DNA from 4 places in the Paenibacillus residui genome. Region 1 is predicted to be linked to each of the others. Evidence: riboswitches for the same ligand, from Rfam matches in the RefSeq annotation. Region 1 holds a riboswitch; each other region holds the start of a gene.
What was found. Region 1 has a riboswitch for cyclic di-AMP ahead of ACFQ03_RS14285 (LysM peptidoglycan-binding domain-containing protein). Riboswitches for the same ligand answer to the same signal wherever they lie in the genome.
Positions count from the first base shown of each region.

Region 2: it holds a riboswitch for cyclic di-AMP, as region 1 does, so the genes downstream of both, ACFQ03_RS07410 (KamA family radical SAM protein) here and ACFQ03_RS14285 (LysM peptidoglycan-binding domain-containing protein) in region 1, are expected to answer to the same signal.
Region 3: it holds a riboswitch for cyclic di-AMP, as region 1 does, so the genes downstream of both, ACFQ03_RS03040 (TrkH family potassium uptake protein) here and ACFQ03_RS14285 (LysM peptidoglycan-binding domain-containing protein) in region 1, are expected to answer to the same signal.
Region 4: it holds a riboswitch for cyclic di-AMP, as region 1 does, so the genes downstream of both, ACFQ03_RS00100 (3D domain-containing protein) here and ACFQ03_RS14285 (LysM peptidoglycan-binding domain-containing protein) in region 1, are expected to answer to the same signal.

Region 1 covers NZ_JBHTIU010000043.1:31,545-38,833, reverse strand. The annotation lists gene melA (alpha-glucosidase/alpha-galactosidase) at 1-597, shown strand, start outside; gene ACFQ03_RS14290 (hypothetical protein) at 864-2,273, opposite strand; gene ACFQ03_RS14285 (LysM peptidoglycan-binding domain-containing protein) at 2,425-3,228, opposite strand; cyclic di-AMP (ydaO/yuaA leader) riboswitch at 3,231-3,399, opposite strand; gene ACFQ03_RS14280 (SAM-dependent methyltransferase) at 3,557-4,339, shown strand; gene ACFQ03_RS14275 (FkbM family methyltransferase) at 4,546-5,313, opposite strand; gene ACFQ03_RS14270 (SAM-dependent methyltransferase) at 5,331-6,446, opposite strand; gene ACFQ03_RS14265 (glycosyltransferase family 4 protein) at 6,696-7,289, shown strand, end outside.
Region 2 covers NZ_JBHTIU010000027.1:65,443-72,731, forward strand. The annotation lists gene ACFQ03_RS07400 (DUF4261 domain-containing protein) at 1-348, opposite strand, end outside; gene ACFQ03_RS07405 (PsbP-related protein) at 725-1,855, shown strand; gene ACFQ03_RS07410 (KamA family radical SAM protein) at 2,103-3,284, opposite strand; cyclic di-AMP (ydaO/yuaA leader) riboswitch at 3,538-3,677, opposite strand; gene ACFQ03_RS07415 (SET domain-containing protein) at 3,951-4,529, shown strand; gene ACFQ03_RS07420 (S-adenosylmethionine decarboxylase related protein) at 4,571-5,839, shown strand; gene ACFQ03_RS07425 (hypothetical protein) at 5,897-6,247, shown strand; gene ACFQ03_RS07430 (hypothetical protein) at 6,279-6,407, shown strand; gene alr (alanine racemase) at 6,605-7,289, opposite strand, start outside.
Region 3 covers NZ_JBHTIU010000008.1:213,656-220,944, forward strand. The annotation lists gene dnaI (primosomal protein DnaI) at 1-212, shown strand, start outside; gene ACFQ03_RS03020 (YqzM family protein) at 363-509, opposite strand; gene trxA (thioredoxin) at 911-1,228, shown strand; gene uvrC (excinuclease ABC subunit UvrC) at 1,418-3,457, shown strand; gene ACFQ03_RS03035 (CPBP family intramembrane glutamic endopeptidase) at 3,640-5,244, opposite strand; cyclic di-AMP (ydaO/yuaA leader) riboswitch at 5,540-5,675, shown strand; gene ACFQ03_RS03040 (TrkH family potassium uptake protein) at 5,758-7,083, shown strand; gene ACFQ03_RS03045 (potassium channel family protein) at 7,096-7,289, shown strand, end outside.
Region 4 covers NZ_JBHTIU010000001.1:15,098-22,386, forward strand. The annotation lists gene ACFQ03_RS00095 (polysaccharide deacetylase family protein) at 87-1,220, shown strand; gene ACFQ03_RS00100 (3D domain-containing protein) at 1,317-2,069, opposite strand; cyclic di-AMP (ydaO/yuaA leader) riboswitch at 2,078-2,245, opposite strand; gene ACFQ03_RS00105 (hypothetical protein) at 2,384-3,151, opposite strand; gene cysC (adenylyl-sulfate kinase) at 3,223-3,747, opposite strand; gene ACFQ03_RS00115 (SHOCT domain-containing protein) at 4,094-4,459, opposite strand; gene ftsY (signal recognition particle-docking protein FtsY) at 4,674-5,675, opposite strand; gene smc (chromosome segregation protein SMC) at 5,709-7,289, opposite strand, start outside.

The DNA.
Region 1 (7,289 bases):
TTCGAACTGATGTTCCGCTTTGGCTACTACGTAACGGAATCATCGGAGCATAATGCGGAGTACCACCCGTATTTCATCAAGAAGAACTATCCCGAATTAATCGACCGTTATAATATTCCGTTGGACGAATATCCGCGGCGCTGCATCCGGCAAATCGAAAGATGGCAGACCATGCGCGATGAACTGGTGAACAACCGCAGCCTTGAGCATAAACGCTCCAATGAATACGCCTCCTATATTTTCGATGCGATGGAGACGAACCGCCCGTTCAAAATCGGTGGGAACGTGATGAACACCGGACTGATCACCAATCTTCCCAAGGAGGCCTGCGTTGAGGTTCCTTGCCTCGTAGACGCAAGCGGCGTCACGCCGACCTATGTAGGAGATTTGCCTCCGCAGCTAGCCGCACTGAACCGGACGAACATAAACACCCAGTTATTGACCATCGAAGCGGCGATCACCCGCAAGAGAGAGCATATTTATCACGCCGCCATGCTGGACCCGCATACATCGGCAGAGCTCTCCATCGATGATATTGTCTCCTTGTGCGATGACTTGATCGAAGCCCATGGCGACTGGCTGCCTAAATATAATTAATCATTGTTCGGCAACGAATCATCAGAACGGGGCCGATCTATAGAAGGCACTTCCTTAAAAACCGGGCGAACGGATACGTTGCGCCCGGTTTGGATTTGCGTTAGTCTTGGCATGCTTTGCGCCAGAGGCTGCTTGGAACGATCGGCTCGGCAAGCTTCATGTGAAAAGTCGGCTACAGCACGATGAACAAGGTGTGAACCGGGCGTGCAGCGTTAGCCGTTCACGTCTAGACATAAGGAGTGCCCTCTTTGTGCATTCGGGAAAATTTAGATCAGGAACATAGCGACAATGGTCGTCACGACCAAGCCGATCACAACCGGCCGTACATTGCGGCGAACCATCTCGAAAGGATCTACCCCGCAGATCGCCGCGGCGGGAATCAATGCCCAGGGAATCAAGGTTCCTCCTCCGACCCAAATTCCGGCAATTTGACCCAGCGCAGTCAATGTAGCGATCCCGGAGCCGATGGCCGTACCGAATAATTGGGCGATGGAGCCGGCCAACGAGATTCCCGAAAATCCGGAGCCATCCAATCCGGTAATGGCGCCGACGGTCGTAAGGGTAACGGCGCCCACCTCCTTGTTAACCGGAACCGTATTGGCGAGAGCGAGCCCCAAATCATTGACGATGCCTTGAGACCCCTCAGGCAGAACACTGCCGAATAAATTGAAGAAGGCCGAATCCCCCAGATAGAAGAAAGCGGCGATCGGAATGACGGGCCCGAATACCCTGAAGCCGAACTGCAGGCCTTCCACCAGATACTGTGTCGTTCTCTCCAGTCCCCGGTTGCGATGAGCAAGCAGGGTGATGGTGATCAGAATGACCACTGAGGTTCCCCCGACCAGAGCCGTTGCCTCCCCTCCCTGCAGCTTGAAGAAATACATGGCTGCCAAGTCGCCAACAAATAACAGTGGAATGATGACGGCCATAATTTTTTTGGCTTTGTCCGGCAGGGCAGCGGCCAGGGGGTCCTCTCCTCCTTCCGCTCTGGCTTCCCCCTTGCGGACCGCTCCGGTAGCGAGAGTAAGCTTCCCGGCTGCCATCTCCCGGCGCATCAGCCAGAAGGCAGCTACAGTCGTCACCGTTCCCATGACCAGAACTAACGGAATGCTGGCCTGGACAACCTCGGAGACCGGTATACCCGCAGCGTCGGCCGTCAGCTTGGGAGCCCCCTGAATGACGAAGTCCCCCGATAAGGCTATGCCGTGGCCGAACAAATTCATTGCGATGGCAACACCGAGCGGCGGCAGACCGACCCGAACCGCAGCCGGCAGCAGCACGGCCCCGATGAGCGCCACGGCGGGAGACGGCCAGAAGAAGAAGGAAATAACCAGCATGACCAATCCGACTGTCCAATAGGCTAGGCCGGGACTTCTCATCAGTCGGATAAAGGGGGACACCATCGTTTCATTAATTCCCGTTCTCGTTAACACCCGGCCCATGGACACGATAATCGAAATAATCAGTATCGTATTCAACAGCTCTGTGATCGCATAGATAAAGCTGTTGAAGATTCCGCTTACAGATTGGCTTAAGGACGATGTAGCCAACCAGCCGAGCAGAAAGATTCCGGCTATACATACAAGCGATGTATCCCTTCTCATGATCATGCAGCCGATAATCATGACGACAAACCCTACGTACACCCAATGGATTCCGATCAGCTCTATCCCCATCTTGCACCTCCCTGCAGGCTTACACCCGGATAATTACAAAGTATGCTTGAGCCCGCAGGTTGGTTTGATCCCGCCCATGTTCATTGAAAAAAAATCAGCCTCGCCTATTACGAGACTGATCGTTTATGCAAATCATTAGGATGCCGTATCTTTAGTTCAATACATAAACGGTTACGTTCTGAATGCCGAATTGGCTTGCAGTTGAACGGCTGCCCGGCATAAAGATGTCAATCCGGTCGCCCTTAATCGCTCCGCCCTGGTCGGTTGCCTTGCCGATCATTCCTCCGACAGGAAGCCCCTGACTGTTATAACCGGTAATATAAACGGTAGAATTCATAGGAATGACTGCCGGATCTACGGCTATCGTTCCCAGTTTCAGAGGATTGCCGTAGTAATCGACAGGCCCCCATCCGTTCTCTTCATGCGAGGCGGAATAAGCGGTAGCGGAAGCCTGTATAACTTTGCTGTAAGTATAGGTTTCGCCCGTCGGCGTCGTTATCGTTTGCGCATTGCTCGCAGGCGCCGGAGCAGACTCCGGACTCGCACTTAAGGCAGCTACCGAGTGGTTCGAATTCGTGTAGCCTTCCGGCAATTCCAGCACAAGCCCCGGATATAAATTATAGGGATCATATTGAGAATTGGCCGCCATTAACAAGTCTAGAGGAATATTTAATTTCTGCGCTATTGTCCAGAAGGAATCCCCCTTCTGCACGGCATAAGAATGCTCCGTAGATACTGGAAGCGTAATCGTCTGGCCGCTTTGCAGGTTATACATATCCACTCCCATGTTGGCATTGATAACGGCCTCCAAGGATAACTGATTCTTCTCGGAGATTGTCCATAAACTATCATTATCCTGAACCTGATAGGATGCGGCGAAAGCCGGAGAAGACAAACTGGCCAAAGACACACTTAATGTAAACGCTATTACTGTTGTTTTAACCAATCGTTTCATACTGAGCTCCTTTTCGCTGCCTGCGGAGTTAGTTGTCGGATTCGGGAGAAAAGGAAGTATCCCTACGCTAATATAAGCGACTCACCCCAAGTGCCGAGCAAGCCCAATTGTCGGCACATACCGTCCCCCGCACTTCAAGAAAATTTATTGAAGTTTCGGCGGTTAAAGTCTAGCATATTTTAGTAGCCGGTTAAACGAGTAAAATATGGAAAGACTCTGCTGCTCTGGCCCTGTGCCGTGCCTTCCTTCCGAAGATACGCATACCATAGAAACATCACTGCATTTGGACTATTTTCAAATCCTCTTCGCAGAAGGAGCGATCCGTTCAATGTTGATTTCACAGGTGTGCAAACAACAGGACTTCGAGTCCGTCTGGCTACAGGAAGCTTGCCTCGCCTTGAAGGAGCCTCTGCAGTATCATCGAAAGCTGTGGGAATACTGTTATATCTATCAAGGGTTGTTGGAACGGGGAATGCTAGGCCCCGGCAGAAGAGGATTGGGATTTGGTGTCGGCAAAGAGCCGCTCGCCTCCTTATTTGCTTCCAGAGGCTGCTATATCACGGCCACCGATCTGGATGCTCCCTCCGCCTCCGTACAGGGCTGGGCGCAATCCAACATGCATGCCGCAGGTATTCAGGATTTGAATGAAAGAGGGTTATGCGATCCTGAATTATTTCGTCAGCGGGTTACCTTTGAAGTGGTCAATATGAATGCGATTCCTCCGCATTTATTTAACCAATTCGATTTTACCTGGTCCTCCTGCTCCTTCGAGCACTGTGGATCGATTGCGCTGGGCAAGCAGTTTATCTTGAACCAAATGAACTGCCTGAAGCCCGGGGGAGTTGCCATTCATACGACCGAATTCAACCTTTCCTCCAACGACCAGACGCTGGAAGAAGGCCCTACGGTCCTCTTCCGCCTTAAGGACATCGAATGGATGGTCCATACGCTGCGCGCACAAGGACATTCCATAGAAGTCGATTATTCGGTAGGCACCGGCCCGATAGACCGCCATATTGATGTTCCCCCCCATTCAAATCCGCACTTAAGACTGCTGTTGGCGCAATATGTCACTACCTCGATAGGGCTTATCATTGAGAAAGCGAAATGACCGTTCTTCTGTCCATAAGCGCAAAAAATCGTAAGAAGGATACCTTCTTACGATTTTTATTAGTTTCGGCTTAATTTATGGTTTGGGCCCAGCTATGCAAGTGTGCACTGCAGGGAGCTGATAAGTAAAACGATGACACTTGCTTGCCGCTTGCTCCGTTCCCATCTCTTAAAATGTGGTCACTGCTCCTGGATACAGGCGCAGCTTCAGCGGACAATCAGCAAATCCAAGTGATAAAGGTCTCTATGAGCCTCCAATACCGCCGCATTGGTAGGCTCCACCCGGCCATCATGGCGCAAAATATGGAACTGGAAGCCGCGCTGGACAAATTTCTGCAGAACGGGCCCCGGTTCTCCCCCGCGCCATATAACCGGCAAATACTCCATAAGAATGATGATGGAAGGATTGTGGTCGATCACTTCAAACACGCTATCCATAATCAACGGCTCCGCCCCGTCTACATCGATTTTAATCACGTCCGCTTTAAGGCTGGGAAGGAAGTCGGTGAGCAATCCTTGCTTGACTTTGAACATTGTCGGCTCGTTGATAGCTTCGATTCCTAAAAATTGGATGCTTGTCCCGCCATCCCCTATCGTCTGAAATTCGGTTTCCCCTCTTTGATTGGACAGCGCGACCCGGTGCAGATGGACACGCCCGTACATCCCGTTGAAGGAAATGCTTTTTAACAGATTTCTATGGTGAAAAGGGTTCGGCTCGAACGCATGCACCTGGCCGGTAGGCCCTACCAAATGCCCTGATAAAATAGAGAAAAAGCCGGTATGCGCCCCGATATCGAGCACGGTCATTCCAGGTTTGACGATCGTCAACATAATGTCTGTAATCCATTTCTCCCAATCGCCCGTTAATAGAATGGCTAAGTTAACCGGGTCCCGTGTATCCAGAAACATATAAGGGCCGTGATTTATATTTGTTAATACGGTGTGGTCACCCAAGTAATAATGAGGTCTGGTCAAATCAATCTCCCCTTCCGCTATAACGGTGCCAAGTAAATCGACGGCACACGCACCGCGCAAGCGTTCATATCGTGCTTATATAAACGCACTTCGACATCTTTTTCATCCTCATGCAAATAGATGACTTCCTGCAGCTGAGACGTTAGGAACAAGTGTTTTTGCCACAACAATTTATTAGCGGCATTGGACGTGATATCCAACGTAAAGTGGCCTGCGCCGACTATTTCTATCCGCACTTCGAAGCGGTATACCTGGACGGGCAATTTGATATACGGGCCAAAGAAAATGAATCCGGGCTGATTGCTTCGGATCCAACCGTCCTTATCGGAAGGCCTAGGCAGAATAAATGAAGAATAATACAGGTTGCCGATCCCCGGTGGAGTCTCATAGCGCAGTTCGGCAGGAGGGAGTTCGGCAAGCGCAGGAAGCTCGTCGGTTTTGTTCAAACGGATAACGGCGAGCCCGTTGGCCAGGAAGAACGGATGGTTGAACCGGCAGTCCGCCAAATCCCGCTCTTCACATTGAACCCATAATTGGCTCGGAGCTTCGAAGCTTATGTCCGTGTCCAGTTTCCTCATGAAGGAAAAGGAGACGGCGGTATCCGGAATATCATATTTAGCGGTCAGGAGCCGGAGATACTCCGAATTGAATTGAATAAGCCACCCTACGTCCGTTAGACGCCCGAACGGAACGGTAATGATCGCCTTGCCTCCGGGCTTCAGCAAATCGTAGATTTTGCGAATGGCCTTCAGCGGGGCCTCCCGGTCACCCGATTGGAACTCTCCATACGCCTTCTGCCCGATATGCTCTACGGTCGATGCGCATACGATGACATCGTATCGAGTCTGAACGTCCATTAAATCGATGTTGATTACTCCCGGCCACTTTTCGAATTTATCGATAATATGCCGGCCGGCCAGACCGGGAAGATGCTCGATCAGATCCGGATAATGGGAGAGCACGTTTCCTACCTCGAGAATAGAGCCTTCTTGCCCATGCTCCTGCAAAAAATCAATCACGATCGGAATTTCAACCGTTCTTTCGGACCAGTTGTTCTTAGGAATTCTGTTGTATGGTAGCATCTTGTTATTATAGAGAAAATGAGCTCCCATCTGATGCCCGAAAATTCCCATATTCATCCATCCTTTGGTTTCTACTGAAGAACTGAACTCAAAGAGAGAGCGGCAAGCAAGCGTGTGATCTAATATATGCGGAGAGGAAAATCGGGGTATGGACGAATGAAGACATCCCCGATCGATGGTAAGAGCATCTACCCAATTTTCCTTGTTTTTGATTCAAACACCTAATTCCCCCCTTCCGTAGCGCCATATACTGGTTACTAATCCGCAGTTTTATCGGCCGATTAAAGGGGGAAGCCTTCGATGAAGTATACCGGGGTGTATTGGATGGGGCCCGTCCTGGACATGGGAGGATACGGCAACGTATCCCGAAATTTCATAAAAACGTTGGAAACGATGAATATCCCCGTGCAAATCCATCCTATAGGGCCGGATCACGCGGAAATCGGCGAACAGACGAAACAATGGCTGCAGCGGTTATCCACTCCCAAGATTGGAGACAGAGTCGTCTTCATCCGCCACGGATTACCTCCCCTGTTTCGGGAGCATTTTCATGTACCGAACGTAGCCCGCCAGATTGGCGTTACATTGTTCGAAACGGACCGGCTGCCGAGCGGCTGGGCGGCGGAGGCCAACTTAATGGACGAAATCTGGGTCCCCTCCCGCTTTAATTACGAAACTTTCTCCCGCAGCGGGGTCAACCCCTCGAAGCTCAAAATCGTCCCGTACCCTATTGATGTAACGAAATATTATCCAGGGAAACCGTATCAGCAATTAATTTTCTCCCCGCCGATCCGGTCATTCGTGTTTTTGTACGTATTCGGCTTCGATTACCGCAAAGGGTATCAAATGCTTATACAAGCTTTCTGTGAAGAATTCTCTCCCGCCGAGGATGTA
Region 2 (7,289 bases), on a different contig from region 1:
ATAGAATAAGAGAGGTTCGAAATCTTGCCGCGTCCGCTCGCCGGAATGGGCCTCCGATACGACCGGATCCCGATCCCGCGCACCCTTAGGAGCATGTTCGTCGAGCCTGGCTTCCCCGGTATATTTCTGCATCTTTGCGTATAACCGTTCTTGATTCAGAATTGGCTTGTGCCGGTACAGAAGTTCCACCATCCATACAGGAGCGAAGCCGGGGAATTCCTCTTTGGACTTCACGATCGTCTCCTGCTCCTGCTCCTGCTTCACCGGTGCTTCTGCGGGTTCATGAGCTTCCTCCGTCACTTGCTCTTTGCTTTTGCTCCATTTGCGAAATAGATCTAACCAGCCCATTATCATTAAATTCCTCCTGTCTATCCTGATGTTTTTTCTAACGGACCGTCACCCGACATCCGCTTTGCAGCCTTCTTATTCCTGACGGATACCGTTCCGGAGCCTTATCCATCCCATTGGCAAGGCTATAGCCCGCTCCTTGGTCCGGCCCCGGCTTCAGGGATCGTTTCATGCCCCGAAACTACATATAGCACATCCGCTTGCATTTTGCCATTCATCCGTCTCCACCTCTGCTAAATTATTCATAATCAGGGAGCCGTTAAATAATTTTTCATAACTTTTTTCAAACTTACTGTTTCTTTTTTTTGCAGTTTTAGGTAAAGTATTAAATGTTGTTAATTTATCAATTTATAGAAAGAAGGCTGAGTTAAGTACGATGATGAAGAAAAAATGGAACGTGCTGTTGGCAACTACCGTCCTAACAGCGGGAATTTTGTCCGGATGCGGTTCGGATAACAAACCACCGACAACAACCGACCCTTCGCCAAGTCCTACGGCATCCACCGAGCCTTCGGCTTCCCCGACGGCCAGCCAGAAGCCTGCGGCGGACGGGAAAGAGCTGAAGAGCAAGGACGAGAGCGTGCAAATTACTGTTCCTAAGGATTGGAAAGAGAATGACTCGCTAAACGCGCAGGCCATTCTGGGCGCAGCCAACCTTGTGAAAGAAAAGTACGTGATTGCTGTTCCATTCGCTAAATCGGAATTTGCTGACGATACTACGCTTGATGATTTCATGACCGTTGCTAATCAGAACATCGAAATGACCGCGGAAAATACAAAAATCAGTGAAACCAAAGATATTCAAATTGACGGCATCCCCGCAAAACAAGCCGTTATTTCGGCCGAGATTACCGGTATCAAAGTCCGTTATTTGATTACATACCTGGAGAAAGGCAACCGTTTCTATCAATTGGCTGCCTGGACATTGGATGAACGCTATGATGAGTACGAGGAAGAATTTACTAACGTCATTAATTCTTTCCGGGTTCTGAAAGATGATGTTGAAACTACGGCCGGGAACGGTTCGGATTCCAAGACGAGCGGCAAGGATGTCGTACTTACCGATAGTGCAGACTTGACGGAAATTACACTGCCGGGCGGGTGGACGGAAGCTAATGGGCTGAACGACGAAGCCGACCTCCAAGCCCTTAATCTCTCTGCAGGAAACGAGAACTATCTGATGGTTCTTAACGAGCCCAAGACAGATTTCGACGACGGATTTACGCTGCAAGAATACTACGATTTGATTATGTCCATGCAGACAGACGGTTCTCTCATCGGCAACGCCGTCCATTCCGATCCTGTTGAAACAGATATTAACGGTAACAAAGGCATCCAGTTTGAAGTCCGGGGAGAAGTGGATAAAGTCAAGATCGCTTATCTGTTTACACTGGTAGAATCCGAAAACGGCTTCCACCAAGTAATTTTCTGGACGAATGCCAATAAAATGGATGATAACAAGCAAACTTATATCGACGCAACCAACACGTTTAAAGTTAAGAAGTAATTACACTAACCGGTGAGCTTTCGGAATCGATGCGGGAGCATTTATGGCTGCACGATATCCGGCAGTCCGCGGAATTTATCAAGCAATGGCACTTATTAAATCATTAGCAGGAGCGAAGGGGCGTACCAACGCCCCTTCGCTCTTTTTTCCGGGTGGAAGATTAATCCCGGCTCCGAAAACGCGATGAAGGCGCCTGCCTCAGTCCGGAGCACAGAACGCCTTCGTATTCATATCACTGCTATATTAATTATGACTGGGCTACTCTTGCTCTCCTTCTTTGCGGCATGTCGGGGAGCTCATTGACAGAGACCACCTGATCGGTTTTCTTCCTGGGCTTCTCCCAATACTGTTCATTGCCCGGCAAATCATCGAACCAGGCCGCATCGTCAGGGCAATCCAATACCATAAACCGGCCATAATGCCCCTCTCGGGATTGGTGATATTTCAAATACGCTTTGCCGTCCTGAATCGCCAAAATTTCAATTTTGCCGGAAGTATGGCTCATCGAGAGGCGCACACGCTTACCCAATCCGGAAGTGAGAGCTTTGGCTTCTTCCACGATCTCGTAAGCCCGCTTCAAGGGGAGTACAAAATCTTTGTTACCGGCAACCGGACGGTTGATAAAGAAATAATACGGAGTGACGCCCGCCCAGGATAGCTGGTCTAACAATTCTCCCAGAACGACAGGGTCATCGTTAATTCCTCTCAGCACCGGAGTCTGGTTGACAACAATGGCTCCTGCTTCATGAAGCGCCTGAAATGCCCGTTTCGCTTCCGGTGTAATTTCCCGCGGATGATTAATATGAGCCATTACATATATTCGTTGTTCAGGAGTCGAATAAGTCCGAATCGTATCCAGCAATTCCTGGTCTTCGTATATCCGCATTGGGTTAAAAACGGGGATTTTGGAGCCGAGGCGAATAATTTTGACGTGCTTGATTTCCCGAAGCCGTTGGAAAATCATCTTCAGCTTGGAGGTGGCGAGAATCAGACTGTCTCCGCCTGTCAGCAGGACGTTGTTGATTTCGGGATGCCGGGAAATATATTCAATTCCCGGATCTACATCCAGCATCGCCTCTTTGACATCGTTGCGGAATAGCCGTTTGCGGAAGCAATATCGGCAGTAAGCGCCGCAAACCTCCGACACAATCAACAGAGCTGTTGTCTTATACTTGTGCTGGCAGCCGGGAACCACATAATTCGTGTCCTCGTCGGAAGCATCCCAGCGGCCGTATTCGAGAAGCTCTCCTTCATTGGGAATTACCAGCTTCTTAATGGGATCATGGGGATCTTGCCAATTGATTAATCCTAAATAATAGTCGTTAACCCGAAAAACGAACTTCTCCGTTATTTGCTTAAGCTTTTGTCTCTCTTCCTCCGGTATAGCCGTTATCTTGTCGATATCGGTGATATACTTCGGCTGGGCCATTCCAATTCCTCCTTTATTCTGTTCAAGTCGTGTCTCTTCCTATCTTAGTAATGAGCAGGAACCAAGAGCCTATAGGCGGAGGTTCGCTTAGAATCGATTCTTCGGTATCCACGTTCAACACCCCATTCCAATCAGTGTATAAAAGCAAAAATGTCCCGCCCTGACGGAAAGCCCATCTCTGTCAGCGGCGGGACCCTATACACAAAAAGACCCTACAAGGGTCAAAGTGTAAGCAAGTTTGCTCCTATATCAGTCTTGACCCATCCACTGCAGACGAGGTTAGCTGACGGGCTCGGGAAGATGGTTCCCTACATTCGTAAAGCAATGATTCGCCCCAATAACTGGTTCCCCCGCTTTCCGATGTGATAATCGGAAATTAAGCGTAATCAAATTGTATAGCAGAATAAGGAAATTGTCAACCATTAAGCCTTGACAACCATCCTTTACAAAATCGGCCATCCCCTTCCTTTTACTGCTCAACGCCATTATCCCCTCCCCTAACTGATTGATTTTTTGCCCCTCCCTCGCCGTTATCTTCTCCGCTCCTGCATGACTCCGCGATAGCTAGACCCATTTCTATCACGAAATCTCTCATTATTAAATACTCTATTACTATTAGATAAATCTATTAAATTGCTTTATCAAATTTTGAGGACGGTGGTTTGTATGATTCATCCGGATACGGAGCTTCGCTTCGTTAACGAAAAGATAGGGCTCGGCGTATTCGCGACCAAATTTATTCCTAAAGGAACTATTGTTTGGGTATTGGATGACTTAGATATGATTCTGGACGAGGATTACGTCGATTCTCTGGAACCGCTGCGGCGGGATATCGTCTACAAATACGCCTACCAAAATGAAAAAGGAGAATATGTTCTGTGCTGGGACCACGGAAGATACATCAATCACAGCTTTAATCCTAATTGTATAGGAACGGCGTATGAACTGGAATTAGCGGCGAGGGACATCCATCCCGGCGAAGAGTTAACGAGTGATTATGGAATTTTGGGGGATGAGGAGCCCTTTGTATGTGTGCCGGAGGAAGGCACCTCCCGGACTATAGTCATGCCCGACGATTATTTGCATTATTACCGGTTGTGGGATGAGATGGCCGCGGAAGCCTTCAAATATTTTAATCAGGTGGATCAGCCTCTGAAGCATCTCATTCCCCGCAAATTCAGAAAAAAAGTCCATGCCGTCGCCGCAGGCCTGAGACCGTTGGATTCAATCCTGACTACGTTTTAGCCTTATTCGGCCTGGCTGGAATTTGATGAAAGAGGTGAACGATATTGGCAACTAACTTGGTGATAAGCCTGCTCGGAAGCAGCGGAGGGGTAGCCAAAGCATTGCTTGCCTTGTTAAATCATTCCTGTCAACACGCTTCCGCCCCACTCCACTCCCTTCTTCAGAACAGTCAAATCCATTTGATAGATATCCGGCAGAAACCATTGAATCATTACCGGACAAGATATCCGTCCCTGGCTGACAAACTGGCCGTACATTCGTTCGATTTGGCAGACACGGACCGCTTTAAGGAGCATTTGCTCCATACCCGGACCAATCTCGTTATTGATGTCTCCTGGGCCGATACCGTCGGCATGCTGGAATGCTGCAATGAATTCGGCATTTCCTATATCAACTCGGCTCTGGAAAATACTTGGGTGGACGAAACGGAGGCCGTGGAGAGATTCACCCTGCTGGAAAGATATCGCATTGTAGATGAAGCAAGGGATAAGTATACAAATATGAAAGGAATTCTGTGCTCGGGAATGAACCCGGGGGTCGTCCAGTGGATGGCCATAGAGATGATTAACCGTTACCCCGATGAACGTCCGCTCGCTTGTTATATAGTAGAACAGGATACTTCCTTCTATAGAGATCCGTCCGTCATTCAAGCCAACACCGTCTACTCCTCCTGGTCACCTGAATGTTTCCTTGACGAAGCCATATTAAATTACCCGGTGTTTATGAAATGGCGTTCTCCTTTCGTCATTTTTAGAGAAGTGTACGAGCTGGAGTTCAAGGTCACCCTTGGGGACAAAAGCTTCTACGGCTGCCTTATGCCGCATGAAGAGGTTGTCACGTTAGGGAAATTGTATGACATGGAGGTCGGCTTCCTCTATCGGGTCAGCGAATACATGACCGATATCATCCGAACGAATCTGGACAATGTGGACGATTTATGGGACTGGCATCACCGGGTGCTCGATCCCGAGGAAGCGGAATTATTGGGCGAGGACCTGGTCGGGGTGCTGCTAGTATACGAGGATAAAGAACGCTATATGTATAATGTTTTGGACAATCGTTCCATCTTTCGCAAATTCGGAATCAGCGCCACCTATTTTCAGGTCGCTTGCGGACTGTACGCGGCAGCTTCGGCGGCGATGCTGGACAGCCTTTCTTCAGGAGTGCATTATGTAGATGAACTTCTTCTAGCCTCGGCTTCCCGCTACGGCAGTTATGTATCGTATTACATGAAGCATTTTGTTACAGGGGAAAACCATTCCTCGGACGGTTTGTTATCCGACCGGATCAAAGAAATACCGACGGAATAGACAGCAGCCATCCCGGAATGATACGATGGGGAAAATATATGGATACAGGTGGCTTCCATGAATTCAAGAGGTAGAATGGGACTTCTGCTGCTTTCCTTTCTGCTTGTTGCAGCTTCGATTCCCGTGGGTATATCCGAGTCTGACGGCCCTTTAACGATCGGCGATCCTTTGCTGTCATCACGGCAGCCGGATTCCTATCTCCACTCCGTCGTCAGAAGCTTCGAGCCTACAATGGCCGTTCTCATCGCTGTAGTTTTATATCTGATCTTTCTCCGGAAGAAGCTGCTGCCGCTTTTTCGTTTTCGTTATGCAGATTTAATGATCTTCAAACTGCGGCATCGGCAATTTCTGATGCCTATCAAGTTTACGTCCACTTTCGTGGGCTTCCGTATAGATTTGTTCCGGTGAACATTTCTATACAGAGAGGAGCCTGAGGAACATGCGGCAGAACAAGCCACCTGTGGATGAGAACGATCCGAAGCGAATTAACAGAGAGCTGTTAGGGACATTGCTGTTTCTGATTTTCGCCGGTGTCGTCATCACGGTTGCCTACTTTTGGATAGGTTGAGAAAAGCAATTGGCATCGATTCCGCAAATCCTAATCTAGTGAAGCAGGCTAGTGGAGTGTTAAGCGGATTCCGGCCCATAGTTCTTAATTAAGAAACCGTCCGGCAGATACGCTGTCGGACGGTTATTATTGTACATATCCTCGCCGGCATAGCCGGCCTGCTTCCCGCGCTTCCGCCCCGCTTCTCTTCTTAATGATTAGCCTGTAGCTTTGGATAGCGCACGAGCGGAGATGATCTCGCTCATGCTTTCCGCTCCTCGATAGATCCGGGGCACCCGGGCGGTTATCATGGCCAGAACTTGCTGGGGGATGCTCCCGATATGATCGGCCAGGTCGTTCAGTTTGATTTCCCTGTCCCTTTGCTTCCCGATCAGCGTTACCGGTGTACCGACGGGATAATATCGGGGCAGCCGGATGATGATTTGATCCATGCAAATATTTCCGGCAATCGGAGCCGCTTGTCCATCAACAAGCGTATAGAAGCCTTGATACCCTTTGCAGCAGCCGTCCGCATAACCGATGGAGACGGTGCCCAGCCACTCGTCGCAAACAGCCGTGTAGGAACGGTCATAACCAATGCTTGCGCCCTGCTTTACATATTTGACCTGCACGATTTCCGAATGCAGGGACAAGGTCGGCTTCAGCTCGACATCCAATCTCCGCTTGACTTCCCCGTCACATGGATTGATTCCATAGACAGCAGCCCCTACCCGCACCATATCGAGAGAGAACTCCGGATATTGCAGTGCCGCTGCACTGTTGGAGCAATGTGCAATAAAGCCGGCAAAACCGGAATCAGCTACCCACCCTCTCATCTCTTTAAAGCGGCTGAATTGCCGTTTGTAATAATCTGAGTCCGCCTGATTGGCTGTTGCGAAATGA
Region 3 (7,289 bases), on a different contig from region 1:
GGACCATCCTCAACTATCGGATGAACCGGAAGCCGACCTTCTTCACCTCCAACTATGAGCTGGATGATCTCGAGAAGCACTTCAGCTTCACAAGTAAAGACGGCGAAGAAGAATTCAAGGGACAACGGATCATGGACCGCATCCGTCATTTTGTCGAGGTGGTTCATGTGACGGGGTATAATAAACGCAGCAAGGCCGGAGAGACGGAATAATCCGCACCCGGCCGATAAATAGAAAAAGTCTGAAGGGACATGGTCCTTTCAGACTTTTCTCAAAATATAAGATTCCTGATCTTATATTTCATCGGTAAACGCGCCTGTCCTAAGGACGGCGATAGCCGTTTATCCTTGATAAATCCATTATTATTTCATAGCCACTTCGATAATCGTTGCAATAACCGCTATAAGGAGCATTACTCCGGCTGTGACGCCAAATCCCACCGCGACATCCATGAAGTCATTCCTCGGTTCCTCGTTCACATGATGACCGGGATGATTAGGTTCTAGCATTGCAATTCCCTCCTGTATCAATGCGCTGAATGCTGACAGGTCCAATTCGGTTCACAATAACAGCTAAGCGCAGGTTCGCATATTAGTCTCCTATCAGTATACCCAACCGGGTGGAAAGTTGTAAACCCTCCCTGGCCGCGTTCCCCTGCATTTGAGGTTGATCGTAACAAGTTGGCCATAAATTGTTCATAAATGGGTATTGCTTATGAGGGAGAGCCGTCATTTTCTAGTCTGTGATTCCCTGCAGAGGATTATTCCCGCTGGCCATCCCAAGAGGCCATACCTATACCCCGGCAAAGAGGGGTTATGAAAACAGGGGGGATTGTGGTATACTTTACATGTTGACGTAGAAGTCACATGATCCACAAATATATAGTACAATTAAGGGAGGATTCCATAAAATGGCTATAGTAAACGTATCTGATCAGTCTTTTAACGAAGAAGTGGAAAGCACAGGAACCGTTCTGGTCGATTTCTGGGCGCCATGGTGCGGACCTTGTAAAATGATCGCTCCTGTACTGGAAGAGCTTGACGGTGAAATCGGCGATCAAGTGAAAATCGCTAAATTAAACGTAGATGAAAATCCGGAGTCTGCGTCCCGTTTCGGAGTCATGAGCATTCCGACTTTAATCCTGTTCAAGGACGGTAAGCCGGTAGATAAGGTTGTCGGTTTTCAATCCAAGGATGCTCTGAAGGGTGTTATCTCCCGTCATCAATAATCTGCCAAATAACAGGCATGTAAAAAAGCTCTTTTTCTGCTATGCTGAAAAGGAGCTTTTTTTTGACGTTCGTTCTGCAAAAATATCGTTTCATACTCGTTAGAAGAAACCTGAAATTATATAATTGAAACTTTGTTAAAGCGGTTTTAGTATCATCAACCTCAAAATTATGGGAAGGAGGATGGCGAAATGGAAGAACGCTCCGGACAGATTCAGGAGAACATTCGCCGTAAATTGGCCTTGCTGCCGGATAAACCGGGCTGTTACTTAATGAAGAACCGGGAAGGGACCGTCATTTACGTAGGTAAAGCCAAGGTATTGAAGAATCGTGTCCGGTCTTACTTCACCGGCAGCCACAGCGCCAAAACCCAGCGTCTGGTCAGCGAAATTCGGGACTTCGAATATATTGTGACGGCGAATAATGTGGAAGCCCTTATTCTCGAGTGCAACTTGATCAAGCAGTATTATCCCAGGTATAACGTCCTGCTGAAAGACGATAAGTCTTTTCCATATATTAAAATAACCAATGAAGAGCATCCCCGGCTGGAGGTTACCCGCAAGGTCGTTAAGGATAAGGGGAAGTATTTCGGCCCCTATCCGAATGCCTATTCCGCCCAGGAAACGAAGAAGCTGCTGGACCGCCTGTATCCGCTGCGCAAATGCCGGAAGCTTCCCGACCGTGTTTGCCTTTATTATCATATCGGACAATGCGTCGCGCCCTGTGAATATGAGGTGGCGCCCGAGGAATACGAGCGGATGATCCAGGAGATTACCCGTTTCTTAAGCGGGGGGCATAAACAAATCCGCCAGGAGCTTGAACGCAAGATGCTCGAGGCTGCGGAAGAGCTGCAGTTCGAACGGGCCAAGGAGCTGCGCGACCAAATTGCGCATATCGATGCGGTGATGGAGAAGCAAAATATTACCGTCGCCGATCAGGTCGACCGGGATGTCTTCGGCTTCGCGGTGGACAAAGGCTGGATGTGCGTGCAAATATTGTACATGCGCCAAGGGAAAATGATCGAGCGGCATGTTACGGTGTTCCCGTACTATGGGGAGCCCTATGATGATTTCTTGACCTTCGTCACCCAATATTACAGTGAGAATCCGGCTCTGCCCAAGGAAATTCATCTGCCGGCCAACCCTCATCAGACCAATGAGGAGGAGAATGCCGAGGCGACTAACCCCCAGACGGCGGCAGGTTCCGAAGCACAGCTTTCCGCGGCAAATGATGAAGCTGTCCGTGAAGAGTCAGAGGGATCGTTTAGTCCTGCTGAAAGGGCTGAACCGGCGGAGGGTAAGGCTGAAGAAGACGAGGACGCGTTCCACGCAGGCGGAGCAGACAAGGAAGTTATTAAAGAAGCTCTGGAGTCGTGGCTGCATGTGAAGGTTCATTTTCCTCAAAGGGGAGTCAAGAAGCATGCGGTAGATATGGCATCGGATAACGCGCGAGTGGCTCTCGAAGAGAAATTCCGGATGATTGAAAGAGACGAGGAGCGGACGATCAAAGCGGTGGAGAATTTGGGGGAACGGCTCGGAACGGGCACCCTTCACCGGATCGAGGCCTTCGATAACTCGAACATCCAGGGAACCGACCCGGTGTCCGCGATGGTTGTATTCGTGGATGGCAAGCCGGATCGCAAGGAATACCGCAAGTATAAAATCCGCACCGTCCAAGGACCGGATGATTACGAGACGATGCGGGAGGTTATCCGGCGGCGCTACGAAAGAGTGCTGAAAGAAGGGCTGCCGCTCCCGGATATGATTGTCGTCGACGGGGGCAGAGGTCAGATATCGGCGGCCGTGGATGTGCTTGAGAATGAGCTGGGGCTGTTCCTGCCGGTTTGCGGGCTGGTCAAGGACGCCAAGCATAAAACGGCCCAGCTTATGACCGGAGATCCTCCGGAGGTTGTTCCGCTTCCGCGCGACAGTCATGAATTTTATTTGCTCCAGCGCATACAGGATGAGGTTCACCGGTTTGCCATTACCTTCCACCGCGAACAACGGGGCAAATCGATGGTGGCCTCCCAATTGGATGCCATTCCCGGTATTGGCGAGAAGCGGCGGAAGCTGCTGCTGAAGCATTTCGGCTCCCTGAAAAAAATAAGAGAAGCGGCCGTTGAGGATTTTCGCCCGTTAGGCATCGGTGAGAAGCTGGCGGAAACTATTCTTTCATCCCTCCGCGAGGACAAGAAGACCGAGGAGGAGGGCGACTCAGTCGTCTTTGATTAAACGGCTTAATGCATATAAAAAGTGCACCTTTAATGATCCCTGTAAAACAGGGTTTAAGGTGCACTTTTTTTTGAAATATAAGAAAGATAAGTTTCACCTAAACGCGTCTGTCCAAAGGACGGAATAGCCGTTTATCGTTGACCGGCCTTCCGGGATCCGGGAATTCTCTCGGCCGATTCCGGTTATACCGTAGACGCGGGGCCCGATCGTTTACGGAACAGGCTGTGGATCCACATCAATATATATCCGGTTATAGCCGGCATCAGGATATACCCAACCCCGATCAGAATATTCGATGTGCTGGGTGTAGTCGTCATCAGTGACAAAGCCATCAGAATAATATCCATCGTGACATGGGTAAAGATGGCGGTCATCAAGCCGTATTTCAGGAAAATGTATCCAAAGATGATCCCCAGCACGGCCACCTCGAACAACCTTGTGTAGCTAGGATAAATCGTGTAGCCGGTATGGCCCAAGGCCCAAATGATGCTCGGCACCAGGACTGCCAGGAAGCGGAGGCGGAACCACTTCTGAAACAAGGCGATGCCGAAGAGCCGATACATAATTTCTTCGGAGGTTCCCGCCATCCACGCAAGAAGCGGGAATAAGGCGGGCCAATACATGTTGAGCACGGATTGGGTCGGATCGTTGACTGCGAATGAATCGAAGGCTTCGCCGGCAATGAAGAACAGAACCTGCTGTACCCCGAGAATAAACAAACAGAGCAAATATCCTCGGCCCATTCCGTAAAACATATCCTCCCCAAAGTTGGAATCTCGCCATCTTGGCCAAGGATTCCAGCCCTGCGCTCTCCATAATTGGTCACCGGATATGGCTGCAAAATATTGTGCGCCCGCCAGCAGCGCAATAATTAGAAAGGTAAACACAATATAGACTACGTTGAAGATAGCGGCATCCTCCGGAGGAATTTGTGTGCTTGCTCCCGGCCAGCTATTTATCGTGTGAAGGCCGTATAGCCCGGCGAAAATAAGAGCAAAGAGGATTCCCCGCGAGAACCGGACCTTCTTCCGGTTAATAATAACGAGGATCAAGGCCGCAATACTCAAAAGAAACATGCCGCCCAGTCCGATATAAGACATCAGGCCGGCAGACCGCTCCTGCCCGGCAAGCCATTGGCGGAAGCTTTCCGGAACCGAGAAGGAAGGAACGAAGCCTACAACTTCCTCTCCTCTTACGGCCACTCCGAGCTGCAGCCTGGATTCGCCGATGCTCTCCTTGGCACTTTCGTACATGAGCAGGCTGCTTCGGGACCCTTGCATCAGCTGCAAATCCGCCGGATCATATCCGTTCTCGGCCAGGAAGCTTTCGGCCAGCAAGCGCCGGCTTTCTTGAGAGCCTGAGGAGGCAGGGGCCGCTTGCTTCTGATTCCATGCCGTCACCTTGGGTTCATTCAATCCGACAAAAATGATCCAATTCAGACGATTTCTCGAATCGAACATTTGAACTTCCCAATAATCGAGAGGATAATTGTCTCCATACCGGGTGCTGTATTCCTCGGTCAGCTTCGCTTTTTGCAAATAACCGCTCAAGCCTTTGTCCGACTGATAAATAATATTGATCTTGTTAGGGGTGTAGTCCGGTTGTTTGGTGTGGACGAATTGCCGGGCCAGGTCGGCCGCTTGCTCTTCAGTCACCTTCGGCCCGGACAATTCTTCCTCTACGCCGTTAACGCCGGGAAGCAGGTTGATCAGGATGACGCCGAAGTATAACACTATGCCGATAATGGCCAGCCAAATAAGAGGACGGTTTATTCTGTGTGGAACCACGGGCATTCTCCTCCGCAATAATCTTCTTCATTCCAAAGTACCATAGATAACGGCCTGTTTCCAGTGATTACCTCTGCTTGGGCCGTGTCTCTTCACCGTTATCGAAAATACGGAAACCGCTTGATAGCTTCAAGAAACGACTCGTCTTATTCAATGCAAGGCAAGGAAATCGCGTGAAAATAAAATGAAATCTTGCATTGCCTGACCATTTTGCCCGAATACTTCCTTACAGCATGATTTTTTCCTAAAATACAGACTTTGTATACCGACCAAAAGCAGGATATAATCGTTATCAATTAAATAGAAGCCGAATTTCTTTTAGAAAGCGGGGGAACCATTTAACTGGGGTGAATTTTGCTAGTTCCAATGCAAATAGGGTGCCTGCACACCCGAATCCGTCAGCTAACCTCGTAGGCTTGCTGTCAGGATACCATACGCCTAAAGCATTGGTTTTCCAGTGCTTTTTTTGTTTCCAGAGGAGAATGAACGTTGCTGAAACGATTGTTTACGAAAATGCATCCGCCGCAAATTTTGGCTTCCGGATTTATCATCATTATACTGATAGGAACCATCCTGCTGACGACTCCGATGGCGTCGGTTGACGGCCGTTCCGTGCCCTTCGTGGATGCATTGTTCACGGCTACTTCAGCCATGTGTCTGACGGGGCTCGTAGTTGTGGATACGGCGACGACCTATTCCGTCTTCGGCCAGATGGTCATTATGCTGCTTATCCAGATTGGCGGCCTGGGCTTTATGACGATGTCGACGCTTTTTGCCCTGGTGCTCAAAAAAAGAATATCGCTCCGTGAGCGGCTTATTCTTCAAGAGGCGCTCAATCAGAACAGCATGGAAGGAATCGTCCGCCTCATCCGCAAAATCATTATTTACTCGCTGAGTATAGAGTTCGTGGCCTTCGTCCTGCTTACTTTGCGCTGGTCCGTTGATTTTCCGTTCGCGGAAGCTGTCTACTTCGGAATGTTTCATGCCATTTCGTTGTTTAATAATGCCGGCTTCGATTTATTCGGGGGAGTCAGCGGCCGATTCAGCGGGCTCGCGCTGTTTACGAACGACCCGATCGTCAGCATTATAGCTATGGCCCTGATTATTCTGGGCGGAATCGGATTTATCGTGATGTCCGACTTGATGGAATATAAGAAGCGGAAGAGGCTTCTGCTGCATACGAAAGTAGTTCTGTTCACATCGGCGGTTCTTATAGTCGGAGGGGCGGTGGTCATCTTCACCTTCGAATTTACTAATCCGGCTACGCTCGGGCCTCTTAATGGAGGAAGCAAGGTGTTAGCCTCCTTCTTCCACGCGGTTTCCCCGCGCTCGGGTGGAGTGAGCACGCTCGATGTCGGCTCGTTCAGACAGGCCACTCAATTCTTCCTGATTATTCTGATGTTCATCGGGGCTTCGCCCGGTTCGACCGGGGGAGGTATCAAGACAACGACCTTCGCTATCCTGATCGGGGCCATGATAGCGATGGTTCGAGGCAAGGACGACATCGTCATGTTTCGCCATCGGCTGGCCAAGGACCGGATTTATAAAGCCATTACGCTAACATTGTTCGCCCTGGTTATCGTTATCATTTCGGCCATGGTGTTGTCTACTACGGAGAACCATCAATTCTTGATGATCCTGTTCGAAGTTACTTCAGCCTTCGGTACGGTTGGATTGTCTATGGGGTTGACTCCGGAGCTGTCGACGATCGGAAAAATCATCATTTCCTTTCTAATGTTTCTTGGCCGGCTTGGACCTCTAACATTAGCCTATGCACTAAATCCGAAGAAAGAGAAAGAATTGTTCCGGTACCCGGAAGGCAAAATTACGATTGGATAGGAGCTTGAAACCATGGAAGGAAATCAGTATGTGGTAATCGGACTGGGCCGATTCGGATCCAGCTTGGCTAAAGAGCTGGTGAAACTGGGATACGAGGTACTGGGGATCGACAAGTGCGAGGAAATCGTTAATGAAATGAGCGGAGAGCTGACCTATACCGTTGAAGCCGATTCTACGGATGAAGATATGCTCAGGTCGCTGGGCAT
Region 4 (7,289 bases), on a different contig from region 1:
TCTTTTGCCAATTTATGATTTAACGGATAAATCCCCCTGGTCATAACAAAATAATAGAATATGAAAAATATCGGAGGGAAGAAACTATGAAACGCCGCCATCTGTATCTAATTGCACTCAGCTTGCTGCTCATCGTTGTTTACGGATGCGGTATCGGCAGGGAAAAAGATAACAGCTCGCAGCCATTCGGACCGGATACGACGGATTCGCTCCTGTCCAAAGTCGAACAGAACTCTGAACGGACACAAGAGCAGGCCGTTCTTCCTAAACTGCCCGCAGCCTCTCCCGTTCCGGAGAAACAGGCAGATCCCGCTCCGCCCGCAACAGAACCGCCGAAGCCTTCAACCGGCGGCAAGGAGAACCGTTCACCGGCTGAACCGAAAGCATCGCCGTCTGTCCGGGAGCAGCCTCCCGTTCCTGCAGCGCAGGCTCCTCAACCGTCTGAGCCGGACAAGCATAAGGAGAAAGCTAAATTAAGCAAGCCCAAGCCTTTGCCCAAGCAGTCCGGTGAAGTCGCGGCCGGGAAAAAAACGACCCGACAATCCTCGGGCACGTCATCTCAACTGACCTTGTCCGAATTAAGGGCTAAATATCCCGATTCCTTTCGGCTCAAGGGCTCTTCCAAAGGAAAGAAGGTCGCTCTGACCTTCGACGACGGACCGGACCAAAGATTCACTCCGCAAGTATTGGATGTTCTAAAGAAGTACAATGTCAAAGCCACCTTCTTTCTGGTCGGCTATCGGGCGGAGGCCAATCCGGCAGTCGTGAAACGAATTGCTAAGGAAGGGCATGTCATAGGAAACCACTCCTACAATCACCCGAATTTTCCCAAGCTGCCGGTCACCGTCTTTGAACAGCAAATCAATCGGACCCAGAACATTCTCAGCCGTCTGATCGGCTATGAACCGAAATATATACGCCCTCCTTACGGAGCGATAAATGAAGAACAGCTTCAATGGGCGATTAAGAATCAATTTCTGATCGTCAATTGGGATGTAGATTCGTTGGATTGGAAAGGGCTTGACGCGAAGCAGGTTTCCGCCAATATTCTTAATCATGCGCATGCGGGAGCTATTATCCTTCAGCATTCCGCAGGAGGCGACGGCCAGAACCTATCGGGAACTATCGAGGCCCTTCCCGGAATTATCGAGAAGCTGCAGGCGGACGGTTATGAGCTTGTTACGATTCCCCAGCTGCTGAACATGTCCAAGAGCAAATAGTGCGGGTTTTCCATCGGTTAACCAATCGTTTGAATGATATGTACAGGAGCTATAGAAACAGCAGCCGGAAGAAGAGGGACTCCGGCTGCTGTTTACTTAATCCAGAATGTAGATTTGCACATTTTGTTTGCCGAATTTCATCGCCTGCTGCCGGGAATCGGGAACGAAAACATCCACCCGGTTTCCTTTGATCGCACCGCCTATATCGGTAGCTGTAGCTACCATTCCTCCTGCCGGAAGCCCGTCATAGGAATAGCCGGTAATAAAGACCTTCGACCCCAGCGGGATGACGGCAGGATCCACTGCAATACTACCGACCTTCAGAGGATTTCCGAAATAATCACGTCCTGCGTAGCCTCCGTTTTCCTCGGCCGATGCCGTATAGGCAGACGCTACCGCAGGAATTGCTTTCTTATATGTTAAGGTTTGCCCGGTCGGAGTAACGATGACGTTTGCTTTCACCGGTACAGCGCGCATCGCCGGAGCCGATTTGCTCTCCTCCTGCTTCGGTTTGTCCGCTTTGGCTTTAGGAGTGGATGCGGCCAAAGGCTGGGCATGGACAGCGGGAGCGGGCGAACTCTGCTGAACGGGCGGAGCTTCCTCCTGAGCCGGCGCTTCGGGTGCTGCAGCCGCTAAAGCATCCCCCTGCGGTTGATCCGCCTGCTGCTCCGCAGGAACAGGCTGCGGCGCTTTAACCCACTGTGCGAACTTCATCTCCCGAGGATCCGTTCCATGGGCTTCGGTTTCGTTCCATTTCAGGGAGGCGGCGGATACGGTCGTAGCCAAACTGATAGCAACGGTGATCACGGCAATGATTCGGAACGGGACTTTGGAAATCAATCGATTCATAGACAAGGTTCTCCTTTAAGTACTGCCGACGAGGTTAGCTGTCGGGTTAGGATTGAGGATACAACCCCGCGTCTGTCGACGCTTCACCCCAAGCGGAAGACGATATAAGCTTTTTCCGCAAAAAACATCCCCCGTACTTATCTTTCATAACCGATAAGTTTTGGCATTAAGGAGGCTACCATACTCGTATTGGAATGAACATCCACAGAATTTGGCAAACGGTAATGTATGCGCTACACATCACGTAATTATGCATACCGTGAAATATTTTCCACATATCTATAAATGTGAATTTTATGGATCTACTGGTATTATTAGGTCTTTTTCCTATTCTCCAATTGTTCCTTGAAAATTTGCAGTTCCTTCATTTCCTCCGGAGTCAAGGCCGCCAGCTTCTGCTCCAGCCGAAGCTTTGCATAATGATATAGCCCGCCGTCCAATTTCGTTTTTTCGCGAATCAATTGGATAAGCTCCGGCGGGATATTTTGCTGCTGCGGTCTCTTCTCCGTGACGTTCCAGTATTGGTAAGAAGACTGCTTCCAATCGAATAAACGGTTCATCAGAAACAGGCTTTCGTTAAACATTTCCGTAATTCCAACAAACGCATAGAAAGTGTCCAGATGGGTTATAGCCTTATCCAAATCGGGTATAAAGGGGTTGGCGAGCTGGGATGCTTGCGGATTCCAACTGGCGAAATAGGTCTTATTGTTCGTTAAATAATCCTCCAGGCTCATTTGAACGACTTGCGAATGCAGCGGATGCTCAGGGACCCTTCTAATATAATAGTACAGGGAAAGCACCTGCTCCACCGGTTCTCTGAGCATGGTGGCATAAATCGCCGGCTTCGGAATATAGGCATGAAGACCGAAAAAAAAATGTCCAAATATACATTTCACCTGCGAATGGGAACCCCTAATCATGTCCGGCAATTGACTTGCAGCCCGGACATAATCATCCCATTGATAATAAAAGGTTAACAGTTCCTCGGCCCTGTACTGGTTTAGCAGAATAGTATACATGGTCGTCCCGGCTGTTTTGGGAATATGCATGTATAGCAAAATTGGCTTTTCCTTCTCTTCCATCCTGTCCTCCTCCCGTTCCAAGCGGCTTGCCGCCTTTATTTCCGATTACATATCGATGCCGGAGAGAACTGTTATATAAAGGACCGTCTCCTCAAAAAATCCAGGATCAGCCGTGCCCCTTCCTCCTTGCTGCATTGTTCGGTATCCACTGTGACATCCGGATTTACCGGCTCCTCATATTCATCCGAGATGCCGGTAAATCGAGGCACCTCCCCCCTCAGCGCCTTGCGGTAAAGCCCTTTAACATCTCTGCGGATGCATTCCTTCAACGAACAGCGGACATAAACTTCAATATAGGGGTCAAGCTCTTGCCGCAAGTAATTTCGCATAGACTGATAAGGAGTGATGAAAGAAGCCAGCACAATCACTCCGTTTCGAGATAGAAGCCGGGCGACGAACGCCGCTCTCTCTATATTTTTCATCCGATCCTCTCTGGAAAAGCCTAAATCCGGAGCCAGATGCCTGCGCACGTCATCTCCATCCAGAACCTCGACCCGGGCACCCGCAGCAATCAATCCGGCTTTTACAAGCCCGCATAGCGTAGTTTTGCCCGCTCCCGATAGTCCGGTAAACCATACGGTCACCCCTGCGGACATCAGATCTCCTCCTTATGGCCTCTTCTATGCTTTACAGCGATTACCGTGCATGAATATGATAGAATATGACAAGACAAGCAAAATGGAAACGGACATCCATGGAGCCCTGTAAAAACCACTTCGAAGCTTATTCCGGGTACTTAGCGGGGAGCCCCGGAATTAAAAAAAGCTCCTAACGGAGCATATCGAGGATGAAACGCAGATCCTAATATTCCTGGCGAAAGGATAAGCGGCTATCACTGTCCTTTGGACAGGCGCGTTCACCAATGAAATACAAGAACAGGTAAAGTATAACTTATACATTTATTTAAAAATAGGACCGTTTCAACGGTCCTTCAAATCATCTTTACCATTTATCGCGCATAACCTCATCGCGCTTCTGCTTGAACTCCTCTTCGGTGATCAGCCCTTCTCTCCGCAATCTCTCCAGCTTCCTCAGCTTTTCTTCAAAATCAACGCCTGCTTCCTCCATACTGCGGTTCAGCGGCCTGTCCGGTCTGACATCCACTTCCCATTCCGCGGCTCCCTGGCTGGAAAACAAATTATAACCGTGGTACCCGGTAATGGCTATCGCAATGACCGTCCATAGCACTCCAAATATTCCCCCCGTAGGCATAACCATCGTAAATCCGATAATCACGAAAACAATTCCGACAATCATGCCAAGTAAAGATGCGGGCCTGCTTGGACGAACCCGGCCTCTGTAGAACATCTCGCCTCCCCCTTTCCGTCTCCCATTACTTGGTTACCTTATTATACGGAACATATAGAATCCGGTTGCAAAGGCGGGCCCTTCATAATCACAGGCCATTTGGCTATTCAATGTTTTCAACAACCTGAAAAACTACAGCTATACTGTAGGTGAAAGATATAGGCTAAAAAAAATCGCCGCCCCTTATTGGGAACGGCGATTTCCAAGTCCATGTTCAAGCTTGGGTTTCTTCCTCTACAGTTTCTTCCGTGATTAAGCCGGCGAATAAGGCATGCACGAACTGTTCGGAATCGAACGGCTCCAGATCGTCCATTTTTTCCCCGAGGCCGACCAGTTTAACCGGAATGTTCATTTCTTGACGAATGGCCACTACAATTCCGCCCTTCGCCGTACCGTCGAGCTTCGTCAGCACAAGGCCCGTCAGGCCGGTCTTATCCCCGAATAATTTCGCTTGGCTAAGCGCATTCTGTCCGGTCGTGGCATCCAGCACCAGCAGCACTTCGTGAGGAGCGTCAGGCACTTCCCGGTTGATGACCCGGTAAATTTTATTCAGTTCTTCCATTAAATTGACTTTGTTCTGCAAGCGGCCCGCCGTGTCGCACAGCAGAATATCGACTCCCCGCGTTTTGGCCGCCTGTACGGCATCGAACATGACTGCCGCCGGGTCCGAGCCGGCTTGCTGCTTAATCACATCGACTCCGACCCGCTGGCCCCACACCTCCAGCTGCTCAATCGCTCCCGCCCGGAACGTATCCCCGGCGGCGAGAAGCACCTTCTTGCCCTGCTGCTTAAAGCGATGTGCCAGCTTGCCGATCGTGGTCGTCTTGCCGACACCGTTCACGCCGACAAACAGGTAGACCGTTAACCCATTGTCAGACACTCTTAGCGAGTTGTTCTCGTCCCCTTTAAGAAGCTTGACCAATTTCTCCGAAAGTATAGGCTTCAGCTCGGCGGCATCTTCAATCTTCTGCTTGCGAACCTCCGCCCGCAGATCGTCAATCAGCTCCATCACCGTATTGACGCCCACATCCGCACCGATCAGAATTTCCTCCAGCTCTTCATAAAATTCTTCGTCAATTTTCTTGCGGCGAAGAATTAAATCCTCCACTTTCTCAACGAAAGCGTTCCTCGTTTTGGCCAGGCCTTCCTTAAATTTATTGGTCACCGCTTCAGTTTTGCTAGAAATGCTTTCTTTTAGTTTCTTGAAAAAACTCATTGAATTTCCTCCAGTTCGGACTTGTACTCACCTTTAGGCCGAAACGGCCTCATCTTCCTCCAGCTTAACGGAAACCAGCTTGGAAACTCCGCCCTCTTCCATCGTGACTCCATACAGAACGTCGGCTTCTTCCATCGTTCCTTTCCGGTGTGTGACGACGATAAACTGGGTTTCGTTGGAGAATTCCCGCAAATATTCCGCAAACCGGGATACATTCGCTTCGTCCAGCGCGGCCTCCACCTCATCAAGAACACAGAACGGAACCGGCTTTACGCGCAATATAGCAAATAACAGGGCAATGGCGGTCAACGCCCTCTCTCCGCCGGACAAGAGCTGGAGATTCTGCAGCTTCTTGCCCGGGGGCTGGGCAACGATTTCAATTCCGGTCGCAAGCGGGTTTCCCGGCTCCGACAGGATGAGATCCGCCCGGCCTCCGCCGAACAGCTTGGCGAACACAACGACGAAATGCGAACGGATCGCTTCGAACGTACTGCGGAAACGGCGCGACATTTCCTCGTCCATCTCCTTGATGACCTGGTAGAGCGTAGCCTTCGCTTCCATCAGGTCCCCTTTCTGCTCGCTAAGAAACTCGAAACGTTCACTGACCCGGCTGAATTCTTCGATCGCTCCCAGATTGACCTCGCCGAGCCCCGAGATGGACCGCTTCAGCTCTTTAACCGTATGCTGAACTTCTTCAATGTTATCGGGAAGAGGATAACGTTCCTTGGCCAGCTCATAACCGATTTCATAGTCCTCGGACAACTTCTTGAGCAGATTGTCAAGCTCCACATCCAGCCGATTGGCCCGAACCTCGGTTTGATGAAGCTGTTCCTCCACCCGCTTCAGTTCGTTCCTCTGCTCTCTTGTTTTGCTTTCCTCCTGCTCCAGTTGTTGAATCCAGTTGGCCCGTTCCGCCCGTTTGAACTCGATCGTCTCCAGGCACTCCTGCTTCTGAATCTTCAGCTGATTGAGCTGCTCCACCTGCTTAACGCTTTGGTCTTCAATCTCGCTCAGATCCTTGTCCATCTGCAGGAGCAGATGCTGGTTCTGTTCCTGCTCGCTCTGCGATAACTTGAAATCTCCTTCCAGCCTCCGATACTGTTCCACCAGAGACTGCTTCTCCTGGGACAGGGAAGCCGCCTGTACCTTAAGCTCGGTTAATTGGCCCAGCAGCTCTTCCTTGGCCGATTCGCTCGCTTTACGCGCAAGCTCGGCTTTCCGGATAGCCTCTTGCAGTTCCTGCTCTCTCCGGGCAAGCTCCTCGAGCAGCTCCTCCGCTTCCCTTCTGCGAGTCTCGAATTGCTCCCGCTCCTCGGTCAAAGCCTGCTTGTCCTGTGTATAGAGGGTGTAATGCTCCTCCATTTTCTTCGCTTCGTTGGTCAATGGAGCAAGCTCGGCGGCATACTGCTGCTCTTCGATCCGCTTCTGCTCGCCCTGCTCGCGAAGAACTTCCAACTGCTCGTTCTCGGAAGCCAGCTCCGCCTTCAATTGCCCGGATTTGCCGACCAGCAGCGACAGTTGGCTTTGCGATTGGGCGATTTCCTTCTCCAGCTCCTCTATCTGGCGCTGCCGCCCGAGTAAGCTTGTCGATTTCTTATGCTGGCTGCCTCCCGT